One region of the Cetobacterium sp. NK01 genome, then DNA from elsewhere that is predicted to be linked to it. Evidence: riboswitches for the same ligand, from Rfam matches in the RefSeq annotation. Region 1 holds a riboswitch; each other region holds the start of a gene.

Evidence for each region. A riboswitch is a leader RNA that binds a small molecule or an ion and turns the genes downstream of it on or off. The one in region 1 is predicted to bind lysine.
Region 2: it holds a riboswitch for lysine, as region 1 does, so the genes downstream of both, NON08_RS07125 (Na+/H+ antiporter NhaC family protein) here and NON08_RS01860 (aspartate kinase) in region 1, are expected to answer to the same signal.
Region 3: it holds a riboswitch for lysine, as region 1 does, so the genes downstream of both, NON08_RS12850 (alanine/glycine:cation symporter family protein) here and NON08_RS01860 (aspartate kinase) in region 1, are expected to answer to the same signal.

What each region holds. Positions count from the first base shown of each region.
Region 1 covers NZ_JANIBO010000001.1:373,897-376,177, forward strand. The annotation lists gene NON08_RS01860 (aspartate kinase) at 1-1,161, opposite strand, end outside; lysine riboswitch at 1,259-1,433, opposite strand; gene NON08_RS01865 (argininosuccinate synthase) at 1,471-2,281, opposite strand, start outside.
Region 2 covers NZ_JANIBO010000001.1:1,457,578-1,459,858, reverse strand. The annotation lists gene NON08_RS07125 (Na+/H+ antiporter NhaC family protein) at 1-1,244, opposite strand, end outside; lysine riboswitch at 1,361-1,537, opposite strand; gene gpmI (2,3-bisphosphoglycerate-independent phosphoglycerate mutase) at 1,590-2,281, opposite strand, start outside.
Region 3 covers NZ_JANIBO010000004.1:7,007-9,287, forward strand. The annotation lists gene NON08_RS12850 (alanine/glycine:cation symporter family protein) at 1-1,149, opposite strand, end outside; lysine riboswitch at 1,264-1,439, opposite strand; gene NON08_RS12855 (nitroreductase family protein) at 1,702-2,281, shown strand, end outside.

The DNA of each region.
Region 1 (2,281 bases):
TGTATCAGATTCTTTTATAATTAACGAGATTGAAATTTCTGATGTAGTACATTGATAAAATGATGAATCAATCTCTGCTAATACTTCAAAAACTTTTGCTGCTACGCCAAAATTACTTATCATTCCTATTCCTACTAAAGATATTTTTACAACTCCTGTTCTTTTTGTAACCTCTATATCTGGAATCTCCTTAGCAATCTCCTCTAATGATCTATTTAAAAAGTGCTCATCTGTCAAAGGACAAGTAAATCCTATACTTCCCTTAACGTTTTCAACTTCATTTTGTGATATCATATCAACATTAACACTATGCTTAGCTAAATTATTAAAAATGATTGCTACATTTTTAGGAATTGCTAAAAAGTTTTCTAAATTTACCATTATAACATTTTTATTTATAGATATTCCTGTTACAGCTTTTTTTTCAATTATTTCACTATTATCACATATATATGTTCCTGTTTCAACTCCTAAAGTTTGTCCAACGTAAATCTTAACACCATATTTTTTCCCTATTTCAACTGCTCTAGTCTCCATTACTCCTGCACCTAAATTTGCCATCTCCATCATCTCCTCGTATGAAATTTTTTCAAGTTTTTTAGCATTTTTATAAACTCTAGGGTCTACACCATATATTCCTGTAACATCTGTATATATCTCGCAATCGCACTTTAATGCTGCAGCTAAGGCAACAGCACTCGTATCAGATCCACCTCTTCCTAATGTTGTTATATCGCCATCTTCATTTACCCCTTGAAATCCAGCAACAATTACAATTTTTCCATCTTTTAAATGCTTTTCTATTCTATCAATTTTTATGCTTTCGATTTTATTTTTAGTATGTGTTCCACCTGTTCTTATCCCTGCTTGAGCACCAGTTAAAGAGATAGCCTTACATCCAATTTCTTTTAATGCCATACTTAAAAGAGAGATTGATTTTTGCTCTCCTGTTGATAATAATGAATCAAGTTCTCTTACATCTGGAGTTTCTGAAATCTCTTTAGCTAATTTTATCAACTCATCTGTTGTTTTTCCCATAGCTGAAACTACAATTACAATTTCATCACCATATTTATAGTTTTTAGATATATCTTTAGCTATATCTTTTATTTTTTCTATTGTTGCAACTGAGCTTCCCCCAAATTTTTTTACTACTCTCATTAGTTCCTCCTTAGATGATTTTAATAATAAAAAAAGCGATAGTCAAAAAAATAACCATCGCTTAAAACTCTCATTTCAACTATGTTAGCTTAAAATAATCCACGATAGCACAACACCAATTTGGTGACAGTTACATAAATATTCTTTATGTACCCAGCTTAAATTTTTTAGTAGAAAAACTTAAACTTCGGCAAATTTTCCTTTTAACAAACATCTTTGATCTACTAATCTCAGTTTATTTACTAATAAAATTTGCAACCTCTATCAAAATATTAATTTAAGGCAGAATATCATATTTTTTTTCAAATGTCAAAAGTTTTTTCTTAAAAGTGCTTCTATTTTAATCGGTAATCCAAAAAGATTTATAAATCCTTCTGCATCTTTTTGATTATAAACACTATCTTTTTCAAAAGTTGAATATTCCTCTGAATATAGTGTAAATGGAGATGTCGTTCCTGCTAAAATAATATTTCCTTTATATAATTTTAGCTTTACTTCCCCCGTCACGAACTCTTGAGTTATGTCTACAAAAGCTGTTATAGCTTTTCTTAAAGTTGTAAACCATTGCCCATTATAGACTAATTTTGAAAAATCATGTGATAGTTTTATTTTTTCTTGATACGTATCTTTATCTAAGCACAATCTTTCTAACTCTTCATGAGCAAAAAATAAAATCGTTCCTCCTGGAGTTTCATAAACTCCTCTTGATTTCATTCCAACCAATCTATTTTCAACCATATCTAAAACACCAATTCCATGATTTCCACCAATTTTATTTAATTGTTTTATAATTTCTACTCCACTCATTTTTTCTCCATTTATTGCAACAGGAACTCCCTTTATAAATTCAATGCTTATGTACTCAGATTTTTCATTTGCTGCTTCTAGAGTCTTAACCCATTGTAAAACATTCTCATAGTTAGGCTCTTTTGAAGGACATTCTAAGTCAAACCCCTCATGACTTACATGAAATAAATTCTCATCTCTACTATAAGGAGATTTTTTATGAAACGGAAGTGTAATTCCATTTTTCTCTAGATATTCAATCTCTTCCTCTCTTGATTTAATATCCCAAATTCTCCAAGGAGCTATTATTTTCAAAGATGGATCCAAAGCTTTT
Region 2 (2,281 bases), 1.1 Mb from region 1:
TGCCATGGAATTAGTTGTGATCCAAACACTCCTAGAGCATCACTAAATGTTGCATTTCTAAGTCTTAGTGTCTCAATATCCTCTGGTGATCCTTCAACATTTTTCTCAACAATCTCTCTTATAATTGGTCCCATAGTAACTATTTGAGCCATCTCATCTGCTAAACCGGCATTTCCTAATATCGATAATACTCCATTACAAAACATAAGTTGTCTTACATTTTTTGATACTGCAACCACTATATTTGATAAAGGTCTGAAAGCATCCATAAGCTTCATAATTCCGCCAAATGCAGCAACCCACATCATCATTACAATTACCCAAGATCCTGCACCCTCAAATCCTGAATATAGTAGATTTAAAAATGCTCCTGTGTTTTCAACTGTTCCTGCAAACATACCTAATATATATGCTGCAAATATACCTATAAACAAACATAAAAGTGTTGTTAATCCTCTAAACGCTGCTATTAAAACAAGAATTAAAGGTATTATCATATAAGTTGGCACACCTGTTTTAACTTGGTTTAATAATGTTACCGCCGATTCTCTTTTTTCTGCTAGCACTGTCCAAACTTCTTCAGGTATTTGTCCTATAGCTGTTGCTGCATCTCCTGTAGTTGTAGGTAATCCCATCACAACTCCTGCTATATAAAATGCCACTATTCCTAAAATTAAAACCATTCCAGACCAATATCCTTGGTGTCTTATTCTCTTTATTACTTCAACTTTTTGAATTCCAGAACTTACTATTGTTGTATCTGATATAAGTCCTATGTTATCTCCAAAACATGCTCCACCAGCTATCGCTCCTACTGTTAAAGCAATGTTTCCTCCTACAATATGGTTAAGCCATAAAAATATAGGTGCACAAGCAGCAAATGTTCCCCAGCTTGTTCCTGTTGCTATAGATAAAACTGATGTCACAACAATTCCAACAACTGCAACTGTTCTTCCTGTTAAACCTACATTTAATGCTAAATTTATTATTGATGCTCCAACTCCTGTGGACATAAATACTTCAGCCATAGCATATGCAACCATTAATATAAAGAATGCTACTTGCATCTCTTTTGCGTTATTTATAACTGCTTCTATTATATCATTTACTTTTTTCTTTTCTACAACCCCTGCAACTAATGCTGCGTATACTGTTGCTATTGGGGCAGCAATTAATGCATCATATCCCATAAACATTAACATTGCCAATACTGCAACTGGACTTAATTTTAATAGTTCTGTTATTCTGTTCATCCTAAAACCTCCAAGTTTAATTTTATTAGTTTAGTTTCACTGAAATTTTAGGTAAAAAAAACTACCGTATAAAAAATACGGTAGCTAATCTGCAAAATATATCACAAATTTTGGATAGCACAACACCAGAGTCCATCTGATGACAGTCATGTGAATTTTTTTCACATGCCCAATAAAGATTTTTGACACAATCTTTATTTCGGCGAATTCCCCTTTCTCTCAACTTCACAGCTCTGTCTAGCTCCATTGAGTTACTCTTGTTATTCGCAACCTCTACCTAAATATTAAATTTTCGAAACTTTAAATTATAGTATCATTATTTGTTTTCTCTGTCAATTATTTTTTTATTAAAGAAACACCGTTCATTTCAGCAGGTTTCTCAATATGTAATATTTCTAGCATTGTTGGAGCCACATCAGCTAACTTTCCGTGGTTTAATTCTCCTTTAAAATTATTAGAAACATATACAAATGGTACTTCATTTGTTGTATGCGCAGTAAACGCTTCATTAGTTACTGGATCCACCATTTTTTCTGCATTCCCATGGTCAGCTGTTATTAATACTGTTCCATCTAACTCTAGTACTTTATTAACAATTTCTCCCACACCTTTATCAACAGCTTTTATCGCTTTTACAGCTGCATCAAATACACCAGTGTGTCCTACCATATCAGGGTTAGCAAAGTTCATTACAATAACATCAAACTTATCAGAATCTAAAGCTTCTAAAACTTTCTTTGTTAATTCTGGAGCTGACATTTCTGGTTGTAAATCATATGTTGCAACTTTTGGAGATGCAACTAATATTCTTTCTTCACCTTTAAATTCAGTTTCTTTTCCTCCATTAAAGAAGAAAGTAACGTGTGCATATTTTTCAGTTTCAGCTGTTCTTAACTGAGTTAAGTTGTGGTTAGATATAACTTCTCCTAAAGTGTTAGTTATGTCTTTATCTGTATAAATAATTTCTGCATCTATAGTCGAATCATACTGTCTCATGCAGTAGTATTTAGGCTCTAAATATTCTCTTT
Region 3 (2,281 bases), on a different contig from region 1:
TAATATTGAAGGAGAAAGTGTTTTTAATGACATTATAAAATATCCTAATTTATCTCCTCTTAATGATAGAAAATCAAATCCATCTAAATTCCATAAATTTGCAATTATGACTAAGAAGCCTGAAATTGTACAGATGACAAAAGTATCTATAAAAACACCGAAGGATTGAATAAATCCTTGCTCCACAGGATGTTTTGCATCAGCTGCAGCTGCAGCCATAGTAACAGTTCCTTGACCAGCCTCGTTAGACATAAGTCCTCTTTTTATACCTTGTTGTAAAGCTATTCCCATAGCACCTCCAAAAATAGCGTCAGGAGAAAAAGCTTGGCTAAAAACTGAAGTAAAAAAATAAGGAACTTTATCTAAGTTTGTTGCAATTAAAAATAAAGCTATAATAAAATATGTTACTGCCATTATAGGAACTATATAATCTGTAACAGCAGCCACTCTTTTTATACCGCCAAATATAATGATCGTTGTAAATAAAATTATACAAAGCCCTATAACTAAATAAATCATATCAGTTCTAGCATAAGAATTTCCAGTAATTTGACTAGCAACAGATCCAAAAGCTGTAAACATATGGAAAACCTGTGAAGGTAAAGTAAATAATGCATAAAGAATATATGCAAAAGCTATTAAAAATCCAACTAATTTACTATTTTTAATAAGACGTCTTCCATAATAAGCAATTCCTCCAACATAATCATCTCCATTTTTTTCTTTAAAAATTTGAGAAAGTGTTGCTTCGACAAAACATGTTGCCATTCCAAAAAATGCACTAACCCACATCCAAAATAAAGCACCAGGTCCTCCTGCTAAAACAGCACCTGTAACTCCCATAATATTACCTGGGCCAATTCTTGTAGCGCTACTTAATAAAAAAGAAGCCATTGGAGAAATCCCAACTTTTGTTTCGTTTTTATTTTTTAAAATTTCAATACTTTTTTTAAAGTATCGTACTTGAACAAAATTAAGTTTTAGTGTAAAGTATAGTCCGCATCCAATTAATAATAAAATAGCTAATGAAAATTCACCAATTATTGGAATAGATTTATAAAGTTCAAAATTTCTAGGAAATTCCCACAAGAGATCTGTTATAGGATTTAAAAAGCTAAAAATATTGTTAACCGTATTTAAGTATGTCATTTCTAATTCCTCCGTTTGTATTATTTTAAATTTTTTAACAAAAAAAACTACCATAAATTTTATGGTAGTTTTGTAAAAATTCATTATAAGTATACGTATAAAAATTATTTACAATTTTAGGATAGCACAACATTAGAAATACTAATGACAGTCATATAGATATTTTCTATATGCCCAATAAAAATTTTTGACCTAAATTTTTATTTCGGCAAACTTCCCTTTCAGTTAATTTCAAAGCCTTGTCTAACTCCATTAACTTACTATTGTTATTTGCAACCTCTACCTTTATTTTTTTTGTTAAAAATATGCTAACACAAAAAAAAATTAAAAGCAAGTCTTTTATTTTTTTATTTAAAAAAAGGAATTTTAATATAATATAAGAAGTAATAGACAGAAGTTTTTACTTCTCATAAAACCTTCCCAAATTTTATTTTCTAGGAAAAGTGATATCTTTTCCAAAAAGTTAACAATGTATATTTATCAAAAAAAGAAAGGAGTTTATGATAAACTCCTCTCTTTTATTTATAAGTTAAAAAAATTAGGAGGTAGTAAATGGAAATTTTAAATTTAATTAAAAATGCTCGTTCTCATAGAAGTTTTAAAAATATAGTTGTTCCTATGAAAGATTTGATGAAAATTATAGAGGGAGCACATTTTTCATCGGCAGGTGCTAACAAACAATTTTTAAGGTATTTTTTAATTAATGACAAAGAAACTTGTAGTAAACTTTTTAAAGATGTGATTTGGGCTAGTCAAATTGAATGGAAACCACTGGAAGATGAAGCTCCAGGAGCATATATAGTAATTTTTACAGATAACCCACCTAAATTGCCTCTAAATTTTATTTATGCAGATTGTGGAATAGCTCTTCAAAACATGAAATTAATAGCTACATCATTAGGATATGGTGCTAACTTTATGGAACCTGTAAAAAAAGATGAGATTTTATCTTTATTGAACTTATCTAATGAATATATACCACTTTTTGTTATGCCAATAGGTGTTCCAACAGATGAAATTATTTTGACAGAGGCTATTGATGGAAATATGAAATATTATAGAGAGGATTTAGGAGAACATAACTATAAACATTTTGTTCCTAAATTACCTTTAGACAAACTTATAATAGGTA